One region of the Paenibacillus litoralis genome, then DNA from elsewhere that is predicted to be linked to it. Evidence: riboswitches for the same ligand, from Rfam matches in the RefSeq annotation. Region 1 holds a riboswitch; each other region holds the start of a gene.
The links. A riboswitch is a leader RNA that binds a small molecule or an ion and turns the genes downstream of it on or off. The one in region 1 is predicted to bind cyclic di-AMP.
Positions count from the first base shown of each region.

Region 2: it holds a riboswitch for cyclic di-AMP, as region 1 does, so the genes downstream of both, ACKGJP_RS18095 (CAP domain-containing protein) here and ACKGJP_RS24565 (3D domain-containing protein) in region 1, are expected to answer to the same signal.
Region 3: it holds a riboswitch for cyclic di-AMP, as region 1 does, so the genes downstream of both, ACKGJP_RS04730 (hypothetical protein) here and ACKGJP_RS24565 (3D domain-containing protein) in region 1, are expected to answer to the same signal.

Region 1 is NZ_CP176395.1:5,775,206-5,786,019, forward strand. It holds gene ACKGJP_RS24555 (glucuronate isomerase) at 1-453, shown strand, start outside; gene ACKGJP_RS24560 (TaqI-like C-terminal specificity domain-containing protein) at 635-2,716, opposite strand; gene ACKGJP_RS24565 (3D domain-containing protein) at 3,303-4,118, opposite strand; cyclic di-AMP (ydaO/yuaA leader) riboswitch at 4,126-4,322, opposite strand; partial or broken gene ACKGJP_RS24570 (LysR family transcriptional regulator) at 4,593-4,691, opposite strand; gene ssuE (NADPH-dependent FMN reductase) at 4,828-5,364, opposite strand; partial or broken gene ACKGJP_RS24580 (LLM class flavin-dependent oxidoreductase) at 5,480-5,732, opposite strand; gene ACKGJP_RS24585 (hypothetical protein) at 5,785-5,928, opposite strand; gene ACKGJP_RS24590 (ABC transporter substrate-binding protein) at 5,977-7,332, opposite strand; gene ACKGJP_RS24595 (response regulator) at 7,445-9,052, opposite strand; gene ACKGJP_RS24600 (sensor histidine kinase) at 9,046-10,814, opposite strand, start outside.
Region 2 is NZ_CP176395.1:4,347,535-4,358,348, reverse strand. It holds gene ACKGJP_RS18140 (ABC transporter permease) at 1-224, shown strand, start outside; gene ACKGJP_RS18135 (hypothetical protein) at 348-992, opposite strand; gene ACKGJP_RS18130 (hypothetical protein) at 976-2,160, opposite strand; gene ACKGJP_RS18125 (ABC transporter ATP-binding protein) at 2,157-3,023, opposite strand; gene ACKGJP_RS18120 (hypothetical protein) at 3,075-3,473, opposite strand; gene ACKGJP_RS18115 (RNA polymerase sigma factor) at 3,477-4,007, opposite strand; gene ACKGJP_RS18110 (hypothetical protein) at 4,222-4,806, opposite strand; gene ACKGJP_RS18105 (prolyl oligopeptidase family serine peptidase) at 4,820-5,467, opposite strand; gene ACKGJP_RS18100 (ABC transporter ATP-binding protein) at 5,608-6,285, shown strand; gene ACKGJP_RS18095 (CAP domain-containing protein) at 6,378-7,130, opposite strand; cyclic di-AMP (ydaO/yuaA leader) riboswitch at 7,139-7,275, opposite strand; gene ACKGJP_RS18090 (DUF445 domain-containing protein) at 7,389-8,627, opposite strand; gene hrpB (ATP-dependent helicase HrpB) at 8,723-10,814, opposite strand, start outside.
Region 3 is NZ_CP176395.1:1,112,920-1,123,733, reverse strand. It holds gene ACKGJP_RS04745 (rhomboid family intramembrane serine protease) at 1-148, shown strand, start outside; gene ACKGJP_RS04740 (acyl-CoA thioesterase) at 233-745, shown strand; gene ACKGJP_RS04735 (SDR family oxidoreductase) at 888-1,730, opposite strand; cyclic di-AMP (ydaO/yuaA leader) riboswitch at 2,230-2,396, shown strand; gene ACKGJP_RS04730 (hypothetical protein) at 2,519-2,881, shown strand; gene ACKGJP_RS04725 (DUF4855 domain-containing protein) at 3,734-4,807, opposite strand; gene ACKGJP_RS04720 (AraC family transcriptional regulator) at 5,046-5,984, opposite strand; gene ACKGJP_RS04715 (carbohydrate ABC transporter permease) at 6,006-6,986, opposite strand; gene ACKGJP_RS04710 (carbohydrate ABC transporter permease) at 7,002-7,904, opposite strand; gene ACKGJP_RS04705 (DUF5696 domain-containing protein) at 7,911-10,475, opposite strand; gene ACKGJP_RS04700 (YIP1 family protein) at 10,480-10,814, opposite strand, start outside.

The DNA.
Region 1 (10,814 bases):
GCCGGGGACAGCGTCGGCAAGAGCGATATCGGAACGGTCGAACGAATCGTCAGCCGCTATCCGGACAACAAGTTTCTGGTTACGATGCTGTCTCGCGAAAACCAGCACGAACTGGCCGTTACGGCCCGCAAAAACCGCAATCTGCTCGTATTCGGCTGCTGGTGGTTCCTCAACAATCCCAGCTTAATCGAGGAAATAACGCGTATGCGGCTCGAACTGCTTGGCGGCAGCGTCATCCCGCAGCATTCCGACTGCCGGATTCTGGACCAGCTGATCTACAAATGGGATCACTCACGGGCGATTATCGCTAAGGTGCTTTGCGAAAAGTACGGCGACCTGTTCGATGCCGGCTGGCGGCTGGAGGAAGAAGAGATTCGCCGGGATATCGAAGATTTGTTGGGCGGCGCCTTTTGGACGTTTCTCGGACGCCCTGACCCTGCGAAACAGGCGTAACGAAGCGCCGGCAGCATGCTTCACAGGGCCGAAAGGCTCCCCTCGGCATAAAAAGCCTCTCACCATGCCGGTGAGAGGCTTTTTTCAGTTCCTGACAACCATTCGCTGCGCTGAGAAGGTTATAAGTCATTATCTGTATGCAAAATTAGCAGCCGGATACGGTGGATTATCCAAAGGCGCCTTACCGAACGGACAAAAATTTGACGGCTGGCAGCTTTTTGCGAATCAGCGCTTTATGCTCGGGAAGCAAGCAGAACAAATCCATGATGATTTCATCGATTTGCTCGTAAAGCGCAAGCCTCGAAGCAAGCTTTTTTTGCCGCCTCAAAGCGTCGGTCAAACGGACGATCTCCTCTTGCTGTTCAAGCCCGCAGGGCGGAATCGGAAGCGATTCGATGTATCCGCGGAGCACCTTGACCGACTGATACGAGTGCGAATAAAAATATTGGATCGGCCGCGAGTTGAGAACGGCCATCACATATTTGACGGAGTAGCCGGGCAGCTTCGGAATCAGCAGATTTGCGCTGTTGAGCGATAATCGCCGGCTGTCGTCATAGGCGAAGACGAGCTGCTCGCTGACGAACCGGTACAGCAGCTTTTCCTTGGCGCGATACGTTTGCTCAGGCGCCACCTGCTGGAATTTATCCGGCGTGAACAGGAGATAGCTGTTGCCCGGGTTGTAGTTGTATTTATAGAGATTGTTGCCCTTGAGCACGACCTCCCCGCCCTCCGGCTTCTCGGCTTGCACATACAGACCGTTATTGCCCGTCACGATCCCAAGCGCAAACTCGGCGTGGCCGCCCAGAAACATGGCGCCCTTCAGCGTTTTCATCCGTTCGAGCAAATCATGCTCCCGATCCGTCGCCTGCACGTTGAATACGCTTTGCTCGTTCTCGGCAAATCGCGTTTGGGCGACCTCATAAGCTTCTTCGCCTGCAAGCACCTTAACCGCATGCGCGGCATCGGGTGCGGTTTTGCGGACCGTTAGCGTGACGGCAGGCGCATAGACGCGGCTGAAGGGCGTGCCCAGCAGCTCGATACGCTCGATACTGGTCCTCTCCAGCAGCAGTCGGCGTATAGGCCGGTGCAGATGGACATGCAGCACCGCCTCCGGCAGCAGGAACGCGAGCAAGCCGCCTTCTCCCAACATGTTGACGCCGCTTTCCATAAAAAGCGCAAAGGACTCCACCGACGATCCCGCCGAAAAATAAGCTTTGCGCAAGGCGGCGATTTCCTCATGATTAAATTTGTAGCCCCAGGGCGGGTTGCCGATCACAAGATCGAACTTCTCCGAAGCCGTTTCCGCGGACGCCAGCGAGTTCTGCTGCACGATACGAAAATCCAGCGAAGACTCGTCCTCCGTACGCCCCGCAAGAAGCGACATATTCACCTTGGCCAGGCTGACGGCAACCGGGTCGATGTCATAGCCCGTCATGCATCGCGTCCGCAAAATCCGTTCTGCGTCTTCTACAGCCGTACCGGCTTGAAGCAGCTTCGCTTTAAGCGATAAATACGTATGAATCAAAAAATTTCCCGACCCGCAGCACGGATCGATTACGGCAGGCAGCGGATGGTCCGCCAGCAGCTTCAGGCTCGATTCTACCAGCGCTTCAACGAGCTTGGACGGGGTATAGTAGCTGCCCTGCGGCTTCCGGGTCCGCAGATTGGAGAGCGACATGTACAAGAGTCCGAGCAAGTCCTCCCCCTCCATATACCGCACGGGGGTTTTAAGCAGCCTGCGCATGACGGACTGCTCCACCGGGCTCGGTCCGTCCTTCCGGAAATCGAACAAAGCGGAAATCGGATTGCCGTAAGCGCCAAGCGTTATTTTACCGGCGTGTACCGCCGCCAAGATGCCGCCGGCACGCAAATCCGTCTCTTTTGCGGCGATATGCCCTCTATCGGCGAGAAGCCGCAAGGCGATCTCCGCCAAAACCGCTTCGGAGCGCACGGCTGCGTTTTCCTCGCCGACCAGTTGAACGACCGTCCTGGCCAGCTCCACTAGGCCCATGGATTTCACATACTCCGCCGGAATCAGATTGCCTTCCGCCGCGGCTTTGTTTCTTCTCTGCTTTAGCCGCTGGGAGTTCGCAGCGAACAGCTCCGTTCGGAGCTCCGCTACGATTCTCCTGTCGAAGAGAGGCGATCTCCCTTCTTTATAGGCGGCGAGTTTTCCCGCCTTCAGCCAATTTCTAACGGTCGCTCCCGACACGCCGAGCAGTTGCGCAGCTTCTTCGACCCGTATATATTGTTGATTATCCAACGCGAGGCCCCCCTCTGTCTGTCCATACGATGCTTATGCTCGCGGGACTTTGCCATCTATAGGCTTCGTCAGCGGCGCCGCTTTTCCTTCCGTCGTAAGGCTTCTTTCCTATATTATCCCGTTCAGCAGGCGAATAACGCCGGTTCTAGAAAATGCTCCCTTGGATTTAGTAGAAACACTGGAACATCCAGACAGGTTACGACTTGCAAGCAAAAATATTGGTGCGTATACAAGCCTAAACGTAATTCGGACACGATTGGGATTGTACCACAAGCGTGCCGGCGAAAAAACCTCCGAAACCGCCGCAGTCAGAAGCGGCGGTTTCGGAGGCGCGATTGACCGGCGGCGAGGCAAGGGGTTGGCCGAGGTCCCGATCGAACGCAACCGGCTCTCCTTTTCAACTCCATTCGAAAAACCGCCCCATCGAAAGCGGATTCATCCTTAAACACTTACGAACCGTAAACGGTTCTGGATGACAGCAAAAAAAGCAAGCCGGAACCGGTATGTAAACCGGTGCAGCTTGCTATTTTCGGCCGTTCACGTCATGAAAATGTGCGATCGGGTAAAACTAATCTTTGTAACGGTCTTATTTCAGAACGTATACCTTCACGTTTTGCATGCCGAACGATTGAACATTGCCCATCGAATTCGGGATGAAAATATCGATGCGGTTTCCTTTAATCGCGCCGCCCTGATCGGATGCGGTTGCGATCATGCCTGTCGGCAGTCCGTTAAACGTATAGCCGGTCACATACAACTTGCTTCCCATCGGGATCACGTTCGGATCGACGGCAATGGTGCCGACCTTGAGCGGATTGCCGAAGTAATCGACTGCGCCCCAGCCGCCGTTCTCTTCCGCCGCATCGGAATAAGCCGTTGCGACGACGGGAATCATTTTGCTGTACGAAACGGTTTTGCCGTTTGCCGTGTTTACCGTGTTCGCTGCTGCGACGGGCTTCGCTTTTACAGGCGTCGCTTTCGCCTCAGCCTTTACAGGGGCTGCCGCAACCTTTTTGGCTGCCGGAGTCGGCGCCGGGGTCGCCGCTGCCGTTGTCGGCGCGGGCTCGGCTTGCGCCGGTTCAGCTGCCGGAGCCGCTTGTACCGCAACCGCAGGGGCTTGATCGGATTCAGCCTTATAAGCGAATACGGTCTTTTCAAGCATCGGAGGAAGGTTGAAAGTCAATCCTTTATATACGTTCATCGGATCGATCGTTTTGTTTGCTGCGAGCAAATCCATCAGGGGAATGTGAAGCTTTTGCGAAACGGACCAAAACGTATCGTTTTCTTGCACCGCATACGTGTCCTCCGCAACTTCCATAGCATGCGCAGGCAAAGCAAAGGCGGCGATGGACAGGCTAATGGCAAGGCCTGCCAGCGTCTTTTTTACAGGATTGAAAGTCATAGCAGTCTCCTTTGATATCTATTGCCTACGAGGTTAGTTGTCGGGTTCGGACCAAAGGTTAGTCCCTACTCGCTGATGCGAGATTCACCCCAAACGAACGATAAACGTACCGGTTTTAAAATAATGATTGACCGCCGGACATTTTACGTTCATAATATATCGTCCCCCGCACTTCCGGAGCGGAAGTTTCGGCTCCTGTAAGACTAACATAGACCCTTCGATACGAAAACCCACATTTTCTTACAGTTTTACAAGATTCCCTGAAAAACCGGCCTTATGACGAAGGCATTCCTTACCGCCAAATCCCTAGTTATTCCTATAAGAGCGCCATGCTATGAACGCTTGAATTCTCCCTCATGCGCCATATTTCTGCCATAATCGCGCAGCATCGCAAAAAACGACAACCCCGATTCCAGCGAATCCGCTTTGCCTCCAATTACCAACATGTACCACGTATTTTTGCGTCGCATTTTCGGCAAAAGCGCTCGGTTGATCGAGATTTTGGAATACCCGGTGAATCCGAAGCCAATCCAGCGACACGCACTCGAAAAAGACGAGCGGCTGACGGCTGATCGCTTTCCGCCGTTACATGCTCGGCGCAGACGAACGGATGGCCTCATATGCGTACAGAGGTTCCCCGTTCGCAAAAAAAAGCCGGCCTTGACGCCCAAACGCTCGTCAGACCGACTGTTTCCGATACCGGTTATCGTTACCCGCGATTCGGAAGAGAAGCGACCAGTTCCTGCGCCGCTTGGCGAATTCTACCGGCAATTTCTTCATCCACTTGAAACAGTCCGCCTTCAAGCCGCTGCACATGGGAATCTTGAACGTATACCCCTTGCAGCTGATGGCGGGCGCCGAGCGCGGACAGTACAGGCTTGAGCGCGTAATCGATCACGAGCAGATGGGCAACCGTGCCCCCGATTGCGACCGGTAGCGTCACTTTGCCTTCCAGCCCTTTCTGCGGGATCAGATCGAGGAACGCCTTCAGCACGCCCGTATAGGATGCTTTGTATACCGGCGTCGCCACGACGACCGCATCCGCCTGCTCAATAAGCCGATTTGCAGCCGCAATGGCCGGACTATCGAATTTCGTGTAGACCAAATCCTCCGGCGGCAGCTCGACTACCGAAATGCGCGAATGCTGTGCGCCTTCTTCCGTCAGCTGCCGCTCCAGCACCTGAAGTACGCCGTTCAGCCTCGAATTTGCTGCAGGACTACCCGAAATCAATACGATGTTCGCCATTTCGTTATTCTCTCCTTATATGCCGCCGCCCGTATTACCGGGATACGGCTTGTGTAGTGTAGCGGTTTTCCGGAATCGGAACACCCAGATTGCCGCGAAGCGTATCCGACTCGTGGGCGACCTGACGAACTACCGTAACCGGCTCGAAACGGTTCAGAAAATGCGGGATCGATTTTTTCCGTAATGTAGAGACCGTCCGCTATGAATACAAAATCAAACTTACCATCTTCCGTCTTTCGTGTCCACGATTTGTAAAGCTCGAAATTGACGCTTGCGTCCGTGACCGCTATCGGATGCCGCCGGCCGCTTATACTGCCGCTAACCCCGTGCAAAATCGCGCCCAATTTCAATTGTTTCTTGTCCGCCATATAAACGCCTCCCCGCAGCCACGCCGCCTTCCCCCTTAGGAATTAGGCATGCCTATCCCGTTTGCATCGCCTGCACATCCTTTGGCGGCACTTCGTTCCATACCTTGCTAGGAATCTCGCGCCGCAGCACGGGCGCAACTTCGGCTGCGAACTGCTCGGCCTGCTCCGCTTCGGGGCGCGGGGCGTTGTCAGACACTAAAAAAAGCTGACGCCGGCAATACCGACATCAGCTTCCTGCCATGATTCAGTTGTTTTTCTCGAACACTTTATTCGCTTCCTTGCGGAACTCGGCAACGACTTCATCGATCGTCGCTTTGCCGAACTGCTGCTTCTGCACGGTTTGCTCGAACAGCTTGCCTACCTCCCCGGCACCCTTCGGACCGCCGTCGTACCAGCCCGGATCGTTCTTGCCGATATGCTCGAGCACGTCCTGCATCTTATTTTCGAGAGGCGTAAATTTCGGCTTCAGGTACTCCACCATTTTTTTGTTGTCGGGAAGCCCTCTTTCCGTTCCGAGAATGTCGGCCGCTTCCGCCGAGTTGATCATGAAGTCCATGAACATCGCCGCTTCCTTCGGATGCTTCGTCTTGGCGTTCATGCTGAAGAAAATACCCGGCAGCAGCACGCTGGCCGTCTTCTTGGACACGTCGGCGCGAGGCATCGTCGTCATCTCCAGCTTGTCCTTCAGTACGCCGTCCATCGACGGGAAGTACGGTACGAACAAGGGTCCTTCCATCGCGACGGTCCCTTTAAGGATCGGCTCCTTGTTAGGGTCATACGTAGCCAGCTGATAGGACGAAGTTTCGCTTGCCGGAGGAACGATCCCTTCCTTTCTCGCCTTGTCCCACATCTCCAGCCAGGCTTTAAAGTTTTCGTCCTTATAGCCTAACTTGTTGTCTTTGAACAGCACATCGCCTTTGGAGAACAAGTAATACATGAATGCTTCGAACAGGCCGGACATGTCGTTGGCGCCGTACTTGTCCTTGCCGAGCTTGCCCTTCATTTCACGGGCTTTGTCGAAAAATTCGTCGTAGGTCATGTCCATTTTCGGCGGTTCCACGCCCGCCTGTTTGTACATTTCTTTATTGTAAAACATGACGGAACCGCTCTTGCTAAGCGGTAGGCCCACCAGTTTTCCGTTGACCGTCGCCTGATTGGCCAGCAGGTTTTGATCGAGCCCGTCCACCTTAATGTCTTTGCCTGCCAAGTTCTTCAGATCCATCAGCACGCCGCGATCCGCGTACTCCTTCAAATAGATGATGCTTATGCTGATCAAATCCGGAGCGTTGCTCCCGGCCACCTGGGTGGCTAGCTTATCGTGATACGTGCCGAAGGCGGAATATTCCGGCTTGATTTTTATATTCGGATGCAATTGCTGGAACTTCTCGATCATTTTGATCGTCAGATCATGCCGCTGCTGGCTGCCCCACCATGAGAACCGAAGCTCGACGTTTTCCTTTTCGCTGCCCCCTTTTGAATCCGTAGAAGCCGCCGTACCGTCCGTCTTCGTACCGCCGCAGCCTGCAACGACGCCGGCCGACACGACAAGCGTTAACGCCGACAACAACATTCTGCTTTGAATCGCTTTAAGCCACTTCACCTGCCACACCCCTTGTTAGTATAATTTGGCATAAATCCGCTTACATGGGTCATTATAGTAAACCGTAACCGGCAAAGAAATCATACAAATCTACAATTTCTTCTCCTATTTACTACTGATTGAATTCCGAAGGATTATAACCCGTATACTTTTTGAATAGCTGGCTGAAATAGGCATTATTTTTGTAACCGACCATTTGAGAAATCTCGTACAGCTTATAATTGCCCGTCATCATCAGCTCCTTGGCTTTCTCCATCCGTACCTTCGTCAAATAAACGTTATAATTTTCACCTGTCGCCTGCTTGAATATTTGGCTTAAATAATTTCGGGTCAAATACACTTTATCCGCGATCATATCAAGCGAAATATCGTCCGCATAGTTCGCGTGAACGAACCGTGTAATGAAGTCGATCGTCTTCTTATGCTTGGTAGACACCCGCTTGTCCATCAACCGGCACACCGCCAGCAAAATCCCGTTTATCCAAGATGCCAGATCTTCTTTATCGCAAATCCGTTCCAGCTCCTTATACGAATGGTAATTCGCGTCGGCATCCTCGATCCGCAGCCCGTGATCGTACAGCGCGACGACCAGCACCCCGCTAAAATCGACGGCGAACTCCCTCAGCATCCCAATGCTCAGATCCGTTCTCGACTTCAAGTACGCTAAAAATTCCCCGTTTTTTTGCTGAACCAGCTCGCTCTGTCCTTGTATGGCTGCATCCACCATCGCATGGTAGCTTTCGATCGGACGCAAGGGCAGGTCGCGAGGTTTGATGCTGACGTCCTCCTTCGTAATGATCCGGCTGTCGAGCAAATATTGGCGTTCCTCCATCAAATTCATCGCTTCTTTATAGGAAAGATGGATATCCCCTGCGGAATCGACCGTGGAACCGATCGCCGCCCAAACGTTCAGCTTGATCGATTGCTGAATCGATTGAATAATCTGCTGCGCGATCTGCTTGGCGCGGCTGACGACCGCTTCCTTTCTTGAGGCCCCGGGTGCGGATACGATGAGCGTGACCATTTGGAGCTGAACGTCCGCCACGTAAATGCCTGCTTTGGAGCCGATGACTTCCTCGATGATATTGTTCACCGCATAGGAAAACAGGGGCCAGTCGCTGGCTTTGCAATTGAATCGTGCCCCATCCTTCAGAAACTCGATCATGACGATGGCAAAATGGCAATGGGTCAAATCAACCTTCAAATACTCCGCGGCTTTCGCGAAATAAGAGGACTGGACGTTCACCGGCTCCAGCAGCTCCTTGAACAGCTGCTTCTTCGCCCACGGGCGGTTGTACTCCAGCAGCTCGCGCCATTCCTTATCTTCCTTGACCGCCTGCTTCTGGTTGAGCGCCTTGGCGGATGCCGTGAGCAGAACGGCTTCGATCTCATCGATCGTGGCCGGCTTCGATATATAGTCGTGAACGTTGAGCTTTAAAGCCGATTTCGCGTATTTGAAGTCCTCGTACCCGCTGAGGATGATAACTTCCGTCGTTTGATTGCGCTCTCGCAATTGTTTCAGCATTTCGATGCCGTCGATAACGGGCATATAGATGTCGGTTAAGATGAGATCAGGCTGGCTCGCTTCGATCAGGTCAAGTCCTTCCTGCCCGTTCTCGGCCGTTCCGACAACCTGTATGTTCAGTCGTTCCCAATTAACCGCTTTTTTCAAGCCGTTTAAGGTGGATACGTCGTCATCGACGATTACCGCTTTCAGCATGAATGTCCCTCCCCTGACTCGGGATACGCCGGAGACACCTTCGGGATTTTTATTTTGACCGTCGTCCCCGTGCTCCGATTGCTTTGAATATCCACGCCGTAGCTTTCGCCAAAATAGAGATGGATGCGCTCTCTCACATTGCGGATGCCGCTTCCCTTCATTTTTCCGTTAGTAAAATGCTCTTTACTATCCATCCCCTTCCCGGTATCGGCGATCGTGAACCATAAATCCGTTTCATTCTCGCTGACGACGATGACGATCTCTCCTCCTTTCCCTCTTTCCATCCCGTGAATCAACGCGTTTTCGATAAACGGCTGAAGCATGAGCTTCGGCACCAAATAAGAATACGTCGACTCGGGTACGGAGAGGGAGATGGTGATCTCATTTTGAAAACGGATCATTTGCAATTCGATATAGCACTGCAAATAGTCCATCTCGCTCCGAATCGTGATGAAAGCCGAGCCCTTGGAAAGCCCGAGACGCAGCATTTTGCCCAGAAGCGAGAGCATTTTGCTGATGTTATGCGCGCCGTATTCGATAGCCTGCCAATTAATCGTATCAAGCGTATTGTAAATAAAATGCGGATTGATTTGTTCCTGCAGCATTTGCAGCTCCGCTTCCCGCTTCTTCCGGTTCTGGTCGTCGACTTCGGTAAGCAACTGCCGGATGCGCCGGACCATCAGGTTCACGTGCTCGTTCAATTTGCCGAACTCGTTCTGGTAATCGTTCTTGATTTGAACGTCGAGCTTGCCGTTCTTGATCTGGCCGACGACTTGAATGAGCCTGCGAATGGGCTGTACGAATTGATAAGCGAGCAGCAGCGCCATGCCGACCGCCAGCACGATGCAGCCGAACACGGCAAGAACGATGACATTTTTGATTTGCCGGCTCGCTTTCGTAACATTGTCCCAGGCGATGGCGTCCATCAGAACCCAGTCGGAGCTGCTTTGTTTATTCCAGATGAGCAGCATTTTCCGATTGTTTCGGGAGATGGCGTATTCTTCTTGATTCGACTTGTCGAGCACGTTGCTCATCTGATTCCTCTCGTTATTCGCGGCAAACGACCCCATTCCGCTGCCGACGATCTCGGTGATCAAACGGTCGTAAGAATCAAGGATATACCGGGAATCGCCCGGCGCGATGTTCGCGATAAGCTGATTCATATACGAAAGCTTCATGTTGATGACAAGGATGCCTACTTCCTTCCCCGATAAGGATTCGATCTTCCGAGCGAAGCTGACGACCCGGTTGTCACCGCTTTCATTTTGGCCCGGATTCGCTTGGTGGGCTCCCACCCAACAGGAATCGGCATTCACGATCTGGTCGTACCAAGCGTATTGCTGGATGATGCCGGAATTAAACAAGCCGTTCGTCCCGATTCCTTCCGGCCTGTCGATGCTTTCGCTGAAAAGCTGCACGGAATGGATCCCGTCCTTGATGTAGCTGAGCCGGCTGATTTGATCCAAAATATCCCGTTTCTGCTGAAGGCGGTCGTAGGATTCACCGGCATTTTGCAAATAGTTAATGAGCTTCGGGTTGCTGCTGATCGCAAGAGAATCGTATTCGATCGCTTGCATTTGCGTCATCAACTGCTTGTTGATCTCGCTTAGCAGCAATTTTCTTGCTTGAATCGTCTGCTTGACGGTTTCTTGATTCGTGATCGCATAGCTGGCCATACCGATCAACAGAATGAAAAACAACGAAAAGAACAGGAACGTAAAGAAAAATGTGTAATGAAAGGAGAACACTTTGAACGGATTCC
Region 2 (10,814 bases), 1.4 Mb from region 1:
AAGTGTTCTTCTCCGGTCTGTTTAATCTGGAAGCCATGGATCCTTGGCTGCAAAAGCTCAGCTACCTGATGCCGCTCTTCTACGGAGGCGACGCATTGCGCGGTATCATGATTCGCGGAGAAGGCCTAAGCGACATCCAGCTCGATATTTATGTCCTGCTAGGCTTTTCCGCCGCCTTCGCGCTGTTGAACGTACTTGCACTGAAGAAGCAACGAGCCATATAGATGCTTGCCGTCAAGGATAAACGGCTCCGTTTTCAAAAAGGAGAACATGCATTCAGGACGCTCCCTGAAGCTTGCTCTCCTTTTTTTTGAGTTGCGGCATTCTTTTTTTCGTATGGCCGTTCCTCAGCTTTTCCGCCAGACATACGCTACGTTAACGGCAAGCAAACCGGCTGCACCGGCTGCCAGGAGCCACTTTCCCGGCTCAAAGCTGCCCTTTAGTAAGCTGAACAGGTAGAAATCCCCCGTATATTTCCCCTTCGTAAACATTTCAAGTACATAATACAGAAAGCCGGTCATGTAAGCCGCCGCGATATTTCGGCTGAACGTCGCTGCAGTCATGCCCGCGGCACCTAAACATACGGCCGAAATCCAACTGCCGCCCGTTAGCTCCAGCATCGGAAAGTCTCCTCCCTGATTGCCGGCCAACAAGGCGACGGACAGGATGAGAAGCCAGAGCAGCGCGACCGTTTGCAAAATACGGAACGATACCGTTAACGCATGGCGCTTGCGCTTCGCGTACACCGTTTCATGTATGGAGTCGGCATCCTCGATAATCGTAAGATGAGGCATTAGCATGATGCCTAGCAGCGACAAATACAGCTCGCCGATTTGCGCCATTTCCGTGTAGGTTATAAAGCGCAGGTTAAAAATCAGGCTAATGACGACCGTGCACGATACCGCAATCAGAAAAGGAACGTATCCGATAGTCTTGGCATTGTAATAAAGCAAGCTTGCCGCATGAGAAGTCGCGTCACTTAAGCGCCGCACCGGCATTCCCCCGCTTTCTATCCCAGATCCAGGCGACAATGGCAACGATCGCAAGCGCTAACGCTGCATAGAAGATCCGGTTAACCAGGATCGCGGAGCTCCACTTGGCATAGTTTTCGTATCCTCCGAATGTATTGTAGCGGATGACGAATTTACTCAAGCCGTACTCTCCTTCCAGAGGCATCATCGAGCTCATCCAGAGCAAAAATTGAATCGGGATCGCCGCCAGCGCATAAGTAAGCAATACGGATACCAGCATCCCGGCCGCAACCGTAACCATCACCGTCGGCAGGAGCCACGCTATCGTATATTTGTAGAAAGCCAATACATCGATCTGGAGGTGCTCGGCCAAGGCGATCCGAGAGAACGCAAAGGTCGCATGCGTCGCGAGCGCCAAATATCCGAACAGAACAGCTAAGCAAAGCGCGGCAAACTTCGGCAATACATAGTGAAAGGAGGCGAACTTTCGGCTATAGATCAGCTCCTGCATACGGCTGCGTTTGTCTCTTGCAAGCATGAATGCCGACAGGAAGACGGGGAAAAAGCCGGCCGTAATGCCCATATAATCCGCGAACAAACGCCCTCCGGCATTCGTCACTTTGTCTTTCTCGACAACATCGTTGAAATCCTGAACCGCTTCTTCGTATGTTCTCGGTTCGTTCAGGACGGAGGCACGCATCTTGTCCCCGTACACGGTCGAGCCTCCAAGCTCTTTATCCAGATTTCGCATCAGCCGCAAATATTCGTCGTAGCCGACGGCAAATGAAACGCGGTCAGCGCCGCCTGCCGAAACGGGAGGCGCGCCTTGCGGCGCGATAGCCTCGCTCGTCCTTTTGATCGAGGCCTTCTGCGCTTCGTCCAGCTTGACGAACTTGTTGATGAACACGACGGCCTTCATCATTTCGCCGTTTGCATAATCGCGTTCCAGCTGACGCACCATCTCGGCCATTTCCTTGTCGGGATCGGCAATCGGCTTTTGGCCGTAGTATGCGTACTTCCCCTGCGCCTTCGCCTCCTCCGGAGCGAGCGGCTTCATGTCGGCGATCGAGCGAGGCGGATCGAATTGCGTTACGTAAAAAAGAACGATGACGGCAAGGAAAATATAATAGGTCGCATTCGTAAATTGATACTTGAGCTCTTTGCGCAGGAGCGGGATAAACAGCTTCATGCCGATCCCTCCATCAGCTTCATATAAGCGTCCTCAATGGTCGGTTGAACGGAAACCGCTTGGGCCAAAGGACGCTGTTCGCTCAGCAATCTCAACCGGATCCCGTCCCCCTCCGACACTGTGGAGAGTATCGGGTATGCGCTTCGGACCGCATCAAGCTCGTCGCGTTCGATCGTGGCGGTCCAGACAGCGTCCTTTGCGTGCTCAAGCAATCCTTTTACCCGCCCTTCGTATAGCAGCTTCCCTTTCTTTAATACCGCCAGATTCTCGCAGGTAAATTCGATATCCTCGACGATATGCGTCGATAGGATGACGATTCTCCCTTCCGAAAAATCGCGCAGCAAATGACGGAACCGGATTCGCTCCTCCGGATCGAGACCGGCCGTCGGCTCGTCCACGATCAGCACGCGAGGATCGTGCAGCATGGCTTGGGCGATGCCAAGCCTTCGCTTCATACCGCCCGACAGTGCGCGAACCTTAATCTTTCGCTGCGCTTCGAGATTGACCTTGGCAAGCAAATATGCGATTTGATGACCGCGTGCTTTTCTGTCGCTCATCCCGGAAAGCATGCCGAGATAATCCATCGCTTCATAAACCGTGAAAGATGGGTAAATCGAGAAGTCCTGCGGCAAATACCCGACCATCCCGCGTATCCGAGCCTTCTCTTCTATTGCAATGCCGCCGATTTCAATGTGGCCGCCGCTCTTCGGCAGCAGAGTCGTCAATATGCGCATGAAACTCGTTTTACCCGCCCCGTTCGGGCCCAACAAACCGAACATCCCTTCGCCAATACGCAGATTCACGCTGTCCAGCGCTTTTTTGGCGCCGAACGTTTTCGTCAATTGTTGGATAAGTATTTCCATCTGGCAACCGCCTTTCCGTATGTTGATCGCATTTGCTTCATAACTGGCTATTTACCGCAAGCGTACCGTTCCAACCACTTTTCGCAGCAGCTCCACTACCTGACCGTCGTTTAGGCGCAGCTGCTCGAACAAGGTTGCCGCACCCATCCATAAGAATGAGAGTACGAATACGGCGCCCATCGAGAAATCGCTAGCGGCAAGAATGACGGCGGTGACGATTAACAGTGCAGCGGTGCAAAAAATATAGGCAAGCAGCGCTTTGCGATAACGCCTTATAAGCTCGGCCACGCACTCTTGCTCAGCCCGTTCCTTTTGCAAGTCTTCCGCCTTCGCGTAAACGCCTTGCAAAAAGCGGATTTCCGCATCGTTAGCGGTCTCGGTGTTAGAATCGTTCGGGTATACCTTGGCCGCCTGCGGTTCATTCTCTGCTTTTGATGACGAACGAAACATCGCTTATTCCTCCTGTTCCAGGTGACGCTTCATTTTTTGCCGGGCCCGGTAAATGAGAATTTTCATTTGCATCAGATTTTTACCCATGATGGCTGCAGCCTCCTTGTAGGAAAACTGTTCGACGTCGATCAAATGAATAGCCGTGCGGTAATCCTCATGCAGAAGCAGGAGCTTGCTTTGAATCACCGAGCGTTTCTCTCGATTCAATACGACTTCTTCGGTGGTACGGGCGACGGGAATGCCGGTATCCAGCTCGACATGCTTGAATCGGGTTAGCTTGCGGACATGGTCGACGCATTTATTGCGGATAATAGTGAACAAATATGGCTTAAACCTGTATTTCGGATTAAACCGGGAGCGATGGACGTAGATTTCCGCGAAGCTTTCCTGGGCGATATCTTCTGCTGCGTAATAGTCCCTGACATATTGTTGACCGAACGCAATCGCGCTTCGGCGATATTTCAGAACAAGACGTTCGAAACCGGCGTCGTCTCCTTGCATGAAACCCTGTATCCATTGCTGCTCTTCATCCATCTTGTCCCTCCCTTCCGCCTGGTTATCTATTATTCGTATCATTGCGCTGAAAAGTTACAGGGCTCTCGAACAAATCTTTTCAACCCTTCGAAATCGTCACGCTCGGCCGGTATCCGGGCAACTGAAAAAGCACGGTCATAGAGACCGTGCTCATAAGTTTAACCCTAAAACAACCATGAGAGCTGCACCTGTCCAGCCAATATTCCATGCCTACCTAGGATAAAAGGACGAATTGATTGGGATGACTTTTGATGTACGCGGCAATAAGCCGGTGCGCACTCTCTGCGGCCGACGTGTACTCAGCGAACAAATGTTCCGACAAACTCCTAAGCTCCGGGTCCCTGTCCAAATCGAGCGCACTGGCTTCCATCCAGCTGCCGTTCGACAAGCGATTCGTTCGATCAAGCGCTGTCTCGGCTTTATTCATGACGCGCAAGGTCTCATCCGCCCCGTAAAAGCGCAAACCGGCAAGCAGAGCCTCCCACGCTTTCGGCTTCCTTAGCTGTTCACAAGTCCACCAATACCATTCGACCGCCGAACGGCATGCGTGATTGTGGTAAGCGCGAAAGAGAAATAGCCCTCTTTGGCCTTCGCCAAGGGCTTGGTACATCTCCGCTTTCGTTCGGTCATCCTTTCCTCTCACCTGCAGCAGCAGAGGGCCGATACACGCCCACCCGAGCGTTTCCCCCTCCAATGCTTCGAAAATCTCTCGTTCCACCGGAACTAAAAGAATAATAATCGCCTCCACCCTCACCATACATGGGAAGCGGGCGGAAATCAATATGCCTTGCAATCTCATTTATTGACCGTCACTAGTTCGTTCCGATGCGATGACTCAGCAGCCATTCGAACAAATCCGGCCTGCGGTAAACCTCATCCATGATCTGATGCTTATAGCCGGGAAGCGGTGTTAGCAGGCTTCGACCGCCCTTTTCCTTAATGGCATTAACCATTTCTTCCGAATGTTTGTAAGGAACTACGTCGTCCTCGACTCCGTGAAAAGCCCAGACCGGCATCCGTTCGAAGACTTTCGCCTCCTTCGGATCATACCATCCGGATAGAGGGACAACCGCGGCAAAACGGTCGGGAGCATGTGCAGCCAGGTCCCATGCACCGTTTCCGCCCATACTGAAGCCGGTCACATAGACACGCGCAGAATCGATTCGGAGGGAGGATACCGTGTGATCCAGCAAAGCGATAACCTTGCTTCGCTCTTGCGGCCAAAAAGAGTTCGAAGGACACTGCGGTGCGACCACGGCAAACGGAAAATCGTCTTGTCTAACGGCTAGCCCCGTCAATCCATAACCTTCAAGCATGCTTAGATCCTCTCCGCGCCTCTTGATTCCGTGCAGAAACAGGATCAACGGCCAAGTTGTATCCTTGTTTTCTTCATATCCGTTCGGCACGAACCAAAGATGTCCTAACGTTCCGTTATGTACCGCTCGCTTTACTATTGGCATTGGATTCCCTCCTTGCTGGTTGAAAAAATTGTAAGTAAAGTCACGGTCAACCGTCAAGGAATTTGTGTACATGCCCTCCCTTTTTTATATACATTTCTAGCGGAGAGGCGAATAAGGTAAACGATAAGGGGGTGTACGGCATGGTACTTATTCGCATGGAAAGCGCAGCCAAAACGTACCGGCTAGGCGGAGAAACGATAAAAGCGCTCGATAACGTAAACCTCGACATTGAGCGGGGCGAATTCATCGCCGTCATGGGTCCTTCCGGATCCGGGAAGTCGACGCTGATGAACGTTCTGGGCTGTCTGGACGTACTTGAAACCGGCAGTTATTCGCTTGACGGGAGAGAAGTTCGAGGAATGACGGACGCTCAGTTGGCCGATATCCGAAACCGCAAAATCGGTTTCGTCTTTCAAAGCTTCAACCTGCTTCCTCGGCTGACCGCAATAGAAAACGTGGAGCTGCCGCTGATTTATCGAGGGCTTTCCAAAAAGGAACGGCTGAAAAAGGCGGCATGCGCTCTCGCTGAGCTCGATATGCAGGACCGTGCGGAACATAAACCATCCGAGCTGTCCGGCGGGCAGCAGCAGCGCGTCGCCATTGCGCGGGCATTAGCCGGCGACCCGCCCATTTTGCTGGCGGACGAACCGACAGGTGCGCTGGACACCGCTACAGGTAACGATATCCTATCGATACTAAGGCGCCTCAATGCGCACGGGCGAACAATCGTTCTCATCACGCATGATCCCGCTATCGCTAAGCAAGCTGACCGTATCATCCATATCCGGGATGGCCGAGTAGATTTAATCGTCTGCTGATAAGCCGCAAAATAAAACAGCCGTCAACGCAAGGCTGACGGCTGTTTCGATTGAAGATCGTATAAGGGCAACTTGCTCTGGTGAAGCTAAGCTTAGTTCGCGATAAACTCCTGCACCCATTCGCCATTGTAGTAAGCGACGCCGATCTTCGTGAAGTTCGGGCTCAAAATGTTTTGACGGTGCCCGGCGCTGTTCATCCAAGCAGTCATGACCTCTTGCGGAGTGCGCTGTCCTTTGGCAATGTTCTCCCCGGCATACGTGTAACGAATCCCGTAAGATTTCATCATGTCGAACGGCGAACCGTAAGTCGGTGAGTTATGATCAAAATAGTTATTGGTATACATGTCTTTGGCTTTATCGAGCGCCATAGCCGCCAAAGCGCTGTCGCTGGAGAGCGGCTTCAGCCCTGCTTTCGCGCGTTCCTGGTTGACCAGGTCGACTACTTGGCTGGCATAAGCCGATTGCGAAGCATTCGCGTTCGAGCCTTGTTGAGAGCCTCCTGTAGTTCCAGAGCCTGTTTGCGAGCCTGTGCCTGTGCCTGCACCGGAACCACCGCCTGTCGAACCTGCTCCCGTTCCTGCTCCGTTGCCCGTACCCGGTTTTGCCGAGAAGTCAGGCGCTTTAACGCCAAGCTTGGCAAGCAAGTCGTTCACATTAATGTTATTGAAATTCTTATTTCCTTGAAGCAAGGCTCCCAAATCAATACCATATTGCTTGGCTGCTGCGACTTGCGGGGCATTATCCGGAACGATGCATGGCGCTGCGGAAGCAGAAGCCGCACCGGCGCTAATAATCGGACCCAATACCAGAACACCTGTCATCGCTACTTTCTTAAAACGTTGCATCAAAAAAATCGTCTCCTTTTCCCGGCCTACGAGGTTAGCTGACGGATTCGGGTCAAAGAGTAAACACCCGGCCACAACGACGTGGCTTCACCCCAGTGACAAGGGTTCCCCCGTGCTTCTGACGAAGCTTCGGCCTTCTGTTTTTTTTGCCTCCGACAAACCGTTTTGGGCGGCTTCCCTTTGGCACGGTCAATTGTAGCACGGGAGATAGTCGATTTCATGACACAAAGTCTTCCAGAACGCGAAAACGACGATGCTTTACAGATGAAACAACGAGAGCACGAGACCGACGAGAAAGCCGCAGAGTGCGCCGTTTACGCGGATCCATTGCAGGTCGCCGCCGATTTTTTGTTCCAGCATTTGGACTAACGATTGGTCGTCCAACTTATTGAGATTGTCGCGAACCAGCACGCCGATACGGAAATGATTTTTCTCTACAAGATCAACGAGAAACGTACGAAGCCCTTCTTCCCATTTGTCGGTCATGCCCGGAATCGATCTTATTTTCTCGACGACGAACCTGTATGCGCTCAACACATACCGCCCGCCGTTTCGTTCATCTTCCTCCAGCTTTGCGACAGCCGCGTCGCGAATGTCTTGCAGCCTCTCGAGCAGAAAAGCTTCGGTTTCCGGACTCTCCGCTTTCTTCTCCAGCCACCCCTTCAGCTTCGATAGAATATCGTCGTTGTTCGCCAGTCTGTCCGCTTGATCCTTCAATTCGTAAAGCAGCTGCTCGCGGTAAGGGTTGCCCGGCTGACGAAGCTCGCGCATGCCGGAAACGAGCATCCCCTGCAGGATGCCGCCAAGCTTCTCTTCATTCATAAATCCGATAAAAGCTTGCACGGCAAACCCCATAAACCCGCCGACTTGAAGCTCATTCAGCTTGCCGTAAGCGATTCTCCCGAGCAACTGCTCCGTTTCTCTTTTGACGGCCCAATCCGTTCCCATTTCGAGCGCCCGATCGAGCGCTTTCTCGTCCCAACCGTCCCGAATGGCCGATGCGACAGCGGATTGCGCCAGAGGCTTAAGCTCTTTGTTCCGGACATAACTCGTCAGGTAGCTTTGAATTACCGGGGCAAATCGCTCCAAAGGAAGCTGTTTAAGCAAGGATTGCAGGAACGCCAAAATCCTTTTCCTAGCTTTCCGCTTCAACACAACCTTCGTTACCGCCGAAGAGATGATCGTCATCAGATTCAATTGGCTTAATTTATGCGTAATGCTATCTTTGTTCAACAGTTCCGTTTCCATAGCGGAAATAAGCGAATTAACGATTTTCCCTCTGTTCTTGAGAAGGAGCGAAGTATGCGGGATGGGAATCCCGAACGGATGGCGGAAAAGGGCGGTTACGGCGAACCAGTCTGCGATACCGCCGACAAGACCAGCTTCAAATCCCCCTTGGAGCAACGTCGTAATAAGGCTATCCGGCAAAAATAACGTGACGATAAAGCCGATTCCCATAGCAGCAAGAGAAAATCCGGCAATGTTCCTCGTGTTCAAATCAAACATCCTCCGATCGTTCAGAGATACGTACTAGTATCCCTCAAAAACTTTGCCTTACACGGCAAGAAGCATCTTTCTGCAAAATGGTTCCATTAGGTTCGCGGGCGAGTGCGATTCGTCGGAACCGCGGCTGTCGGATCGTCCGGCCAATAGTGTTTGGGATACCGCCCTTTCAAGTCCTTCTTCACTTCAAAATAAGCATCCCGCCAAAAGCTTGCCAAATCGCGCGTCACCTGAACGGGACGTTGCGCCGGCGAGAGCAGATGAACGGTCAGCGGCACCCGTCCGCGGCCGATCGACGGCGTATGCTCGAGGCCGAACATTTCCTGCAGCCGGACGGCCAAAACGGGTGATTCGGGATCGCTATAGTCAATCGGTATGCGAGAGCCGCTCGGAACGACGATGTGCGTCGGTACGAGCTCGTCCAGTTCGCGGCGTTTGTTCCACGACAGCATGGACTCCAACAGGTCGGCCACATGCAGACGTCTCAGATCTTCTCCGTTTTTGAGACCATACAAATGCGGAAGGAGCCAATCCTCAAACGTATCCGTTAAGCTTTCGTCGGAAACATCCGGCCAATCCTCGCGTTCTAACCGGTGCATGAATACTATTCGCTGCTGCAGCTGGCGGGCGGCTTTCGTCCAAGAAAGGAATCCGATGCCTTCCGCCTTAAGTCCTCCCAGCAGCGCCATAGACACCGCTTCCGGATTGGGATTGGGCATTGCGGCTTCCCGCAGGACGATCGCGCCGATCGATTTCCGTTTGCGCGCACGAACCGTTTTGGCTTGACGATCCCAAGAGATGATCGTTTCCTCCTCGATCTGATCGGCTGCATAACGCTCCAGCTCATCTTCCTGAATCGGAGCAGCCAGAAAAATTCGGCTCTCCGCTCCCATATCGTCCAGCTCTGCGGCTACGAGATATGGCTCCGACGAAAGCGGCTGCGCGTTTAAGAAAGCAGCCCCCCTGCCGCTTCGCAGCAAATAACGTCCGCCCTCCTTGCGGCCGGCGATTCTGTCCGGAAAGGCAAATGCAAGCAGAAAGCCGCACGCTTCCGCATCGCCGTCGGCACTATCTTTGATAAAGAATTGCCGTTTCCATTGATCCGCTTCAGCCGCCGCTCTTCTGCATACCGCCATGTCTACCTGATGACCCTCCTTGAAGAGCGGTTCCGTCCATTTCGAGCGGACCGCTTCCCGCAGCGCTTCGACACGAAGCCGCAAGTCTGCCGCAGGCGGCTGCTGAGGCTGTCCCCTGAGCAAATCCCGCTCGTTCAGCAATGCGGCAAGCTCGCAGGCCAATGATCCAAGCTTCAAAGGAATCGCCTGCAATATCATATGGGCCAGACGCGGATGCATGCCTAACTCCGCCATGCGCTTTCCGTGTTGAGACATCGTCCCGTCTCCGTTTAGCGCCCCAAGGTGACGCAGGAGCTGCCTTGCCTGCGAATAAGCGGCCGCAGGAGGCGGATCGAGCCATTGCAGCTCCGCCGGATCGGCCGCTCCCCAGGCTGCAAGCTCCAAAGCAAGCGGAGCCAGATCCGCCTCGTTGATTTCGGGCACGCTTCGCGCAGCAAGCTTGCGTTCCTCTTGCTCCGTCCAGAGCCGGTAACATACGCCTGGCATTTGCCTTCCCGCCCGCCCTCTGCGCTGATCGGCGGACGCTCTGGAAACGGTGACGGTTTCCAAACGCGTCATGCCGGTTTTCGGCGAAAAGCGCGGTACCCGGCTTAAGCCGCAGTCGATCACGATCCGAACGCCATCGACCGTCAAGCTCGTTTCGGCGATCGATGTTGCAAGCACGACCTTACGCTGTCCGGCCGGGCATGGAGCGATCGCTTCATCCTGGGCGGATTGCGGCAAATTGCCGTACAGCGGCGAAATGCGAACGCCCTTCCCCAAGGATAGGGCCGTTAACTGGGACATGACACGACGTATCTCTCCGGTCCCAGGCAGGAACACCAGAACATCGCCTTCATCGTTCTGCAGCGCCTCCGTAACGGCTCGTACGACGGCAGGCTCGATCCTCCCGTCGATGCTGCGGTTCAAATACCGCGTCTCGACAGGAAACGATCTCCCTTCGCTGATGACGATTGGCGCTTTTCCCAGCAGCTCGGCAACCGGTTCTGCATCCAGCGTAGCCGACATGACCAGCAGCTTCAGATCGTCGCGCAGCACCGCTTGG
Region 3 (10,814 bases), 4.1 Mb from region 1:
GGTTATCGTGCCGAACATCGATCTGTACGCCCATTTCGGCGGATTCGCGGGCGGGTTTATTACGATTGCGCTGATCGCGCTGTCCATCAAACGCAGATACCGGAACCGGATCGAACGCCAAGAGCCCGGAGAGCACGCCCAAGAATAAAACCGGTTTCCTTTGCAGCTCACGCCGTTTACAAAGCATCCACCACATAAACGTATATTTCAAGACAAAAGGGGTCGCACAAACATGGAAACCAGATACGTCAAAGAATCGAGAACCTACAAAACGTCGCGCATCTTTCCGACGGACGTCAACAATCACAACACGCTGTTCGGCGGAAAACTGATGTCGTATATCGACGATATCGCATCCATCTCCGCTTGCAAGCATAGCCGCTGCTCGGTCGTTACCGCTTCGACGGACTCCGTCGACTTCTTGTCCCCGATCCGTCCGACGGATTCGGTATGCTTGGAATCGTTCGTCACTTGGACGGGCAAAAGCTCGATGGAGGTGTTCGTCAAGGTCATTACGGAGGATTTAAGAAGCGGGAAGCGCGACATTGCCGCCACTTCATTCCTGACCTTCGTCGCGCTCGATGAGAATAAAAAGCCGGCGCCCATTCCCCAGGTCGTTCCAGAGACGAACGAAGAAATCATGCTCCACGAATCCGCGAAGCAGCGGGCGGAAATGCGGAAATACCGGCGGGAGGAAAGCAAGAAGTTTTCCGACCACTTGATCATGAACTTCCCTTGGGAATAAGCGTAAGCAAGAAAAGGGCTATCCAAGTCTCCTTCCCGGAGCATCTTGGATAGCCCTTTTCTGTACCCGTCGCGACGTGTGAATTCGTGGATCAGCTCGCCTGCCGCCATTCGGGAGCGAAGCCTCTTCAGGCAATAAAGAGTTACGGCCGCTCTGCGCCGGTCCATTCGAGGCTTTTGGCGTACAGCCGCTCCTGCAGGGCGATATCGTAGGAAGCGGCTCCCGTCTGCTTGATCTGCAAATCTTTGTAATACTTCCCGGTCCGGCCTTCCATTTCCGGCGACGAAGCGAGAAACAAAGACGTCTGCGCCCCCTGTTCCGGCGTCTTCATAAACAAACGCATGAGAGGACGCAGCGGGGCCGGCGCGAACTTGGCCGATTGCGGCGTGTAAACCGCTCCCGGGTGGAGCGCGTTAATCGTTACCGCAGAGCCTTGCAGCCTCTTGGCAAGCGTATACGTCATCATGATGACGGCAAGCTTGGCCTCGCCGTAGGCGGCGAACGCCTTATAGGCGGGCGGATTCAGCGCCGTATCGGCGTTGATCGTTTTGGCCTGCACCTGCGAGGCCACGTTCACGATACGGGACGGCGCGCTCGCTTTGAGCGTGTCCAGCAGCGAGTGGGTGAGCAGGAACGGCGCCAAGTAATTGACGGCGAACGTCATCTCAAAGCCGTCCTTGCTGCTTTCGCGCTTCGAGAACATGCCGCCCGCATTGTTGACCAGTACATGCAGCTTGCCGAAGCGTTCCCGGAATTTCCGAGCCAGCTCCCGCACGTCCTCCAAGGACGAAAAGTCGGCCGTCAGGAGCTCGATATCGCCGTTCCCGCTAAGCTCGGCGACTTCTTTGCGGGCCGCTTCGCCGCGGCCGCGGTCGCGGCTTACCATAACAACCGCGGCCCCTTGCTTGGCAAGGCCCAGCGCAGTCGCTTTGCCGATCCCCGAGTTCGCTCCGGTAACCATCACTATTTTTCCGTTCATCGTCATGACCGATCCTCCCGCTTTCTTCGCACAAAATATCCCGATAAGATCAATGGTAGTCCGTTTTGCAAGAACATTCAAGGAGAAACGGATATGCAGTTTAATCGGTTACGTTCGTTCCGGCCTCAAGACTCCAGCGCGGTGATTACATCCTCTCGGTTTCCTGTTTAAGCGGATCGTAGATGCGCTATTTTGCAGCAAGTCCCTTGAATGCGATACGCCGCGGAACGACAGTTCGTTATTCGGCCGTAATTCGCTCTACATCGCCGATATTACCGTGAATAAGGCACCTCGTTCCGCGAAATGCCTATCTACTCGCTAACTAACCGAAATAAGGCACTGACGTTCCGCAGCAGCTGCAGGCGAACCCCCGGTGTGGTCCCCGCAAAATATATGGCGAAGCGTTCGACGTGGATGTTAGACCCGGCGCACGGAAACGAAAGTATAATTTTTTCATTTTACTTTGCCGACTAATCACGGTATTATAGGATTAAATAGTTTCATGATTTAACTATCGCTGAGTTCCCGAAAGGGAAGCGGGGGAACCATTCGAAGCCGGTTCGCAAATCCGGTTTCATGGGGTGAATCTTGAGCATACCTCGTATGCTCGGGTAGGGCACTCTCAAGCCCGAATCCGACAGCTAACCTCGTAAGCGCTTTGAGAGAGAACCGCTACTCGCGCCTCTACCGCTTATTTCGCTAATCGTAGAAGCCGGAGCAGAGTTTCTCTGCTCTTTAGGCTTCTTTTTTGCATTCATTTTAGACCAACTTTCATCAAAAAGGAGAGAAGCATTATGATGAACGAACTGCGCAATCAAATCGAGGCTGCCTATCTGCAATGCCACTTGGAAGTATCCGGCCTGCAGGTAAGCGACATGGACGTCCGCATCGTGCGCAATCATATCGTGATCATGCGCATCGACGGCGACGAAACCGGGCAATCCCCTATGGCGCTCCCCGTATACGGCGAAGACGGCCACCCTCATGCGCTCGAAACGGATCGCGACCGGCTGCACGGGCTGCTGAAGCAGAAGCTGACCGACATCACGGGCTTTGAAGTGACGTCCATTCAATCCGACATCTATCTGGACACGGGCGAGAAACTGGATCTCATTCATTTTGAATCGGATGTCGAAAGCAAATTCATTTGCGACTGACCGTCGCCGCTCTCAAAGACTAAGAGCCTCCGACTCCACCAGCTGTGGATTCGGAGGCTCTTTGCATGCGTACCGCAGCTGCACATTCGCGGCTTACCAACGTTCGTAGCTGTGGGGGATTTATTCGGATACGTCCAACCTTCTCGGTTCTGAAACACACACTATTCGAGGTTGTTTAAAAAGCCCCCTTTTGATAACGAAGCAGAACAGGTGGGTTATTCGACATCGAATCTTGAATTCATCCGGTAACTGCGGTACTCACGTAGGTTTTGCCTACGCTCCGTGTCCTCGTTCCTCGGATTCATCCAACCTTCTCGGTTCTGAAAAGTGGCCTTTTTAAACACACACTATTCGTGCGTATTCGCATGATCTTTTAACTGGAAAACATGCTGTTAATTATTGTTCCTACGGGCTTCGTAACGTCATCTAACTGGAAAACTTACCGTTCATTCTGAGAATTCTCCCATTTGTGTAAGTAACATGCGGAATAAGATGGAGAAAATCCATTTAACTCCAAGCTGCAGATCAAACTGGCCATAATAAATGGAGTTTTTCCAGTTGCTTCATCCGAGAAGAGCATATTTTTTGGCAGCAAACAGGATACACGAATCGTAAAGAAGGCCAACCAAAAAATCTCCGGTTGGCTTACTAATGCGAAGAGGCAATCCCTCCGCCATTTTCATGGCTTTCGAGACAGCCTCCATCTCATTCCCAGACTGGACACCCCTGCTCCCATTCGCGTACCACGACTGTTGAAGCTCTTGCAGTCGAATTGAGTTCGCGTTCAGCGGCTTGACGCCGCCTGCTTCCGTAACCGGACGCTTTCTGCAGCCGCGTCAACTTGCCTTTCTCTCAGCCGATATACGTCCCCTTCGTGAACGCATAAATATCGTCGTACACCTTCCGGCCGCGTTCGCCGCCCTCGTGGTACAGCTCATACAGCGCATGAACGTCCTGATAGTAGGCCATTACCGCCTCCCGCATGTAGCCGAACGCAACGCCGCCTTTCAAGTAATGGTAGAACGTTTCCCGGTGCTTTTGGCTGGAAAGAACGGCCGAATCGAGCTCGACCTCGATGCCTTGGCCCGTCTGTGCAGCGAGCTGAGCGGCTTCGCGAATCCGTTCGTACGTGGTTTCCTCCTGCGTGTAATGGTTCGGCTGCAAAATGGAGAAGTCGAAGCCGAACCGCTCGGCGTCCGCTTTAAACTCCGCTCCCCACCAAGGCGTCCAGCCGAGAACGAGTCCTTGCCCGTGCAAATAATCAAGCGTAAATCGTATATTGTCCAGCTCGCCGGTAATGCCGGGATCGACATCTTCCTGCATCCAGTAAAAGCCGAGCAGCTCAAGATGCTGCAAGTCCGCTTTGCGGAAGGCTTCCAGGAACGCATCGATATACCAGCGGACGGCGGCATTCCGGCTTTCCGTCGATTTCAGGCTATAAGGAACCGCCCGCGAACCGATACCGAAACGGACGCTCTGGCTGTCCGGGAACGGGAGCATCATCAGGACCTTGGTTTTATGGTCCGGGCGCCCGAGTTTCTCCTTCGCTTCCGCGACCGCCTCGTTCAAGGCGAACAGCTGCCGGTTCTCCTCGAACACGCGGCGAATGATCCATCCCCAGTCGTCCGCCGCGCCGGGGACCGAGTCGATCACCCACTCGTAGAACCGGTGGAGGCTGCCACTGGCCGGCGTTCGCAGCGCGAGGAACAGGAACGTATCGAAGAAGAAGTCGTCGGGCTCGCCCGATTTATCCAAATGTGCCACGTATGGCCGGAACGTGTCTTTCGTCCACTGGCCGCAAGGAAGCTTGCCGCTTCCCTTCTTCTCGTAATAACCGCAATAGACGAGCAGAATGTGTTTGGCTCCGGCTGCCCGTTTGCTGCCTTGCGGCATATATCCTTGCATGTATTCGCCGATATTCGACAACGCCGTCTACTCCTTCTTAGAGGTTGTTCTCAGAAGTCGCCTACCCTGTACTCTCCTTCTGCTTGCCTTCTCGGTGCCGATAAGCCGACTTTTTGAACGCTCGCTCTTAGGGCTTTTTCCTTAGATTATAAAGCCGGAGGCAACGCAATGATTGAACTATCGGACAAAATTGTTGACCTATTATCTCCATTTGCTGTCGATGTGTCCAAATTTGCCTACCGACAGCCGTCCCGCGCTTCTACCTGCTCGACGCCGCGTATTTCTTGTAGTAGGACGGGGAAATGCCCGTATGCTTTTTGAAAATGCGGGAGAAATACGTCAAATCGTTGAAGCCGACTTGAAAGCAAACGTCCGTTATCGTCAGGTTTGCCTGAACGAGCAGCTCCGTCGACTTTTTGATGCGCAGGTTGATCAAGTAGTCGTTGAACGTTTTGCCGGTGAGATGCTTGAACAAATCGCAAAAATACGTCTTCGACAGCATCGTTATTTTGCACATCTGGTCCAGCCGGATTTCTTGATCGTAGTGCTGATGCATGTAATCGATCGCAGCCTTGATGAGCGGCCGGTATTTGTCCGCTTTATCGCCCATTTCCTTGACGGCGTCTTCGCGGTAGGCCCGGATAATGACGGACAGCAGCTTGAGCAGGCTGCCTTTGATCATCAGCTCGTAGTAAGAATCCCGGGCCGTGTATTCCTCCAACATGCCGTATAGCAATTGGCTTACCTGATGGTCGATGCTGCCCGTAAGCGTGATTTTCGGTTTCACTTTATCCTCCGCCGTCAGAAACTGCTCCAAGTAAGCGTAATCGAAAAAATCGTTCTTAACGGGCGATTGCCGGTACCGGTCATTGATAAAATTCGGGGTAAACTCGCAGCCGATAATTTCCAGCTCCTTGCCGGGCAAGCATTCGACGCGATGGATCGCAAAGGGAGGAATGACGAACAAATTTCCCTTTACCATCTTGTACTTCTGATTATTGATGCAATGAATGAATTCGCCTTTGTTGACATACCAAATCTGGATATAGTCGTGGGAATGATCTTCCTGAACCGCCTCGAACGTCTCGTCGATCTTGTACAGCTTGCACGGGAATTTGCTTCTTAGCTCCAGCTCGGAATAGAAGAATCGCTTGCCGCCCAAGTACAACCGATGGTTATCGATGACAAACGCAATCATGCGGATCACCCTTTTCCCTTTTTATCCTACAAGACCCGTTCGCTCGATGCTTTCGACGAAATATCTTTGCGCGAACATATACAGCAGGAAAATAGGTGCAATGGCGAGTAGTGTGGCCGTGTTAATGAGCAATGACACATAAGCGTATTCATACCGGATATTGAGGAGATTCCATGTGAGCATATATAGCATTTTTGACAATGTCACGGAATTGGCCATATACAAATTGGTGAAATAATCGTCGTTCCACTGCCAGACGAAGGAGAACAGAATGACAGTCGCCATCGCAGGGATCGCATTCGGCAGCATGACCCGGTAAAATGTTTTCAGTACGCCCGCTCCGTCCACGTACGCAGCATCCTCAAGCTCCTTCGGCAGTCCGCGGAAAAATTGCCGGAATATAAAGATGTACAACCCGTTCTTCATCCCCATCGCCGTCGCCGACGATATAAAAAACGGCCAGAAGGTTTCCAGCAGGTTCACGCCGGGTTTGCCGGTGAATAAATGAACCAAGCCGAATACGTCGAAAAATCGAAAATGCAGGTAAGTAGGAATCATGATCGTTTGCGGAGGAATGACGATCGTGAATACGACAAGCGCAAACAAGATGCCGCTGCCCCTAAATTTCAATCTCGCAAATCCGTAACCGGCAAGCGCACAGGAGACGACTTGCAGGATGGAGGTTCCGGCGCTGAGTATGAACGTGTTCTTCAAGGCCTTGAAGTAATTCAGCAGCTCCATCGACTTGAAAATATTGTCGAGCGTAAAGTGTCTTGGAATCCATACGATGGTCGCATCGAACAGATCCTCCCTGCTTCTGAAGGCAAGCGACAATTTCGTCAGGATCGGATAGATGATGATGAAACAAATGCCGAATAGCAGAATGAATCGTGAAATGATCCATAACCAGTGCTTGACTTTATCGACAGGACGATGCACGCCGTTCCATTTGACGACGGCGGCGGCAGCTGCGCCCGCACGGTTGTTCATTGCCGCTTTCATTCGAATCCCCCCGCCTTAATCATAGTAGAACACCCTTTTGGAAATGAGGTAGGTCGAGATCAGCAGGATGATGGAGATCAAGACAAAGTACGCCCATGACATCGCCGAGCTTAATCCGAAATTCAAAGTACCGAACGCCATATTTTTGATATAATTCGTGACGTTGTTCTTATAGAAGGAATCGACGATCGAATAAACGGTATTTGTCAAAATGAGCGGGGTCATCATCGGAAACGTAATTTTCCAGAACGATTCGTAGCCGGTCGCTCCCTCCATCTTCGAAGCTTCATATAAGGATGGAGAAATGGACTGGATTCCGGCAAGAAAAATTAAAATTTGCACGCCGGAAGAAGTCACGATTTGATAAATCCGATTGATCGCCTCGGCGAAATACATGACGACGGATCTGCTTATGCCGGCATCCAGCAGAAACGGGATCACATCGAAGCCGCTGAGCCCGGTATAGTTGCCTTCCGCTTCCGTAGCGGCTCCGCCCATCATATTAGCCAATAAATTGGTACCGTCCAGACCGGCAATGATCCCCGATGCCATGACGACGGGAAGGAAGATGATGGAACGGGCGATCATCCTTCCCTTGAATTTTTGAGAGAGCAGCGTCGCCGTAAACAAGCTGAAAAAAATAATAAGCGGCACGTTCAGCAGCATTTTGGTGATCGCTTCCACTAAAGCCCGGTTAAAGCTGGTATCTACGAAAAACGCTTGATTGAAATTGTCCCATCCGACATATTCGAGATCGTACCCCGCCCCCGTAATGGTCAATTTACTGAAGCTAAATTGAATCGAATGATACAACGGTACAACCATCAGAAGCAAAAAACCGATTAACCAGGGGGAAATAAACAACACGCCAAAAATCGATTTTTTTCTTTCCAGGCTGAGCAGTCGTTTTTGCGCCATGCGCATTCACCCCTTCACATGATAATGCTCGGCTTTAATGGTTACGCCGTCGATCACAACCGGTTCCCGGTTATAATTCACAATGACTTCCAGACTGTTTTCATAGGTTGTCTTGTAGACGTTGTCCTTCAGCTTCTCATGAGAAACGATACGCTGCCCGCGAACTTGCTTCAGCACCTCGTTTACCTCCCGGTAAGCTTGCGAGGCCTCATCAAACCAGTCTTTGTAATAAGTCGCGTACAGTTCCTTGTATACATTCGGCTTAATCGAAGCAGGGTCCTTATACATCCACTTGTAGTACACGTTTGCTCCCGTCTCCAGCGATTTCAGCACAAGCTTTCGGACATCTTGATCGTCGGCGTAATTAAACGGCTTGCCGGCATATTCCACATATCCATGCAGGACCATTTCCATGAACGGAACCGATTCATCAGCCAATTGATACCGGTTGCTGTCAAGCGGCACATTCACTAGATGACTGGTATACGGCAGCACAGACGCATTGCCTCCGCTTGCCATGATGTCGGAAATCTCCTTATGAATGCGTTCGGCCTCCGCGGCATTGATTTTGGACGAATGCTGTCTGTCGACCGTTTCCCCAGCCGAGAAGTCCGAATGGATATTCGCCCCGAGATCAATCAAAGAAATCGCGCCCGGATTGTAGTCCTTATAATCCTCAAGGAAATCGCTTACGACCCCGTCAAGCTTATTCGGCGACAAATTGTAATGGGAGAATTCGTAGGAATCCTTCCGATAGGTCGCCAAATTATAGTCGAAAATCTTCGTAATTTTCCGTGACAAAAATTGCGCAGCATCCCGGGCGGGATTAAAGCCGGATTTGCGATGCACCTTGACTAAGGATACGCCCGGGTACAAGCCTCCCCCGTTTTGCGCAAGCCTGGCTCCCAGCGCTTCCCATTCTTTCCGGGTACCCAGCGCGCTTTCAAGCTTCACGCCGGTCGGAATGCGATGATCCAGTCCGCCGTTAAACCAACCGTTGTAGCTAACTCGAATATTGCGGATATTTTGCCCGTTCAATTCGTCAAGGATCTGATTCGCCTGCGCGAAATCGGTTAACGTCTCCTGCGAATCGTAAGGAATCCCGAGAAAGCTGTCCGGCTTGGACATGCTGCCTAACAATTCCATATAAAACGGCGTATCGCCTTGGAATTGCTGCTTCTTGAGTCCAATCTTCTGTTCCAAATAATTCTGATAATAAGCGGCCATTCCCGAATAAGTCGCCTGATCGCCGTCCATGAACCCATACCTTATTTGCAGCTTTCCCGGGTACATTTCTTTTGGCGTCTTGACCAACTGCTCGGATTCGTTCAAATTCACAATGTCTTTAGCTCGAACCGTAAACTCGCTTCCGATCGTATTATAATCATGATACCTGCCGCTAATGTCCGCATTTACTTTCGCGAGAGCTTCGCCATCCTCGATGACGGCGAAAAATGCGGCGTCGCCACGTTTCATGCCGAACACCGGCATCCGGTTCGTTTCGACGGTAAAAGCCTTTTCCTCTCTCGTTATCGAATCGTCGTCGCCATAAATCGGAATGATCAGCGGTTGAGACAGCAGCTTGCCGTTGTTCAAATAAATCAACGCTCCGGATCCGTCGGGAGCAAGCATATAGCCTTTATCGTTCAATCCGGTCGCTCCGAAGCTGCCAAGCAACTTGATCGATTGAAGGGCATTGGATTTGTTTTCCTCGATTTTGGTTGTATCGACCGAAGTGATCAAGCTGTCTCCATCAAGCGAATACTGCAGGGGCACCGTAAATTTGGCGCTTCCTCCGCCTTCGCCCGTACTTTCGACCCCATTCTCCTGATTGTCCTGCGCCAAATCTTCTTCGGCGTAACCCGCTTTCTCTAACAGCGCGATCAGCCGCTTGACAGCCGCCTTCGGAACTTCCCGCCGCTCGTATACTTGCGCTTCTTCATTAAACTTAAACCGGCTGTCCAGTTCCTCTTTATCGTTCGGGTCGTCGAGACGGTTTTTCAACTTTTCGTCATATCTTGCTTTTTTTATTTTTAGCGGAATCGATTCGATGCCTTTCTCCGGACTCCCAAATTGATAGGTAACCGTAACGCTCTTGTCTGTTTTCTCAATGTTGAACTGTTTATACTGCACGCTGTCCGAATAGCTGTTGTAGGTTTTCGTCTGATTGTTTTGCACAAAATACGTCAACAACAATTGAGAAGAAAGAATCGATTTGATTTCCGGTGTGGCAAGTCGATCCTTCTCCCGGTCAGCGGGATTGGATCTCCATAATTGTCCGCTTCGTTTGTCCGATACGGCAACCTCGGTTGTCGTTCGGTTGATATACAAGCGAAGCGTCTCGTTCTCCAGAACTGGCTCCATGCCTTCGGGCGTCTGTACCTCGACCGATGCGACCGACACCTTCTTGTCATTGGACGCGGTTTTCCGTTCGGCACGAGATTCGTAGGTTTCAGGCAGACTTCCGGAACGAGTCGGCTTCGAAGACAGGACGGTACCTCCGAATATGGCCGCAACAAGAACAACCAGCAAGGATAATACCGCAACGATGCGCTTACGGTGTACTGTCATCGGTTCATCCCTCCCCGATCCGGAACATGATCTCTTGATAGATCGTTGTTCCGAACGATACGATTTGCTGCAATAAGCTGACGACCAACATGCCCAGGAAGATGATAATCCCCATGACGAGCAACGTCAGCAGGATGGTTAGAATCGTTTTCGGTATGTTGTATTGATGCACGGTCAGCATTCCGATAAACAACAGCCAGATAAACCACATAAAGCCGAATGTTTCGATCAAGCCGTAGAAGGATATTTCCTTTAAGGTAAGCACTCTGGAAAAGAGAAGGAGCGGTCCTTGAACAAGCAACAGCGGAATCAATGCGATCCCCGTCGCCATGACGATTT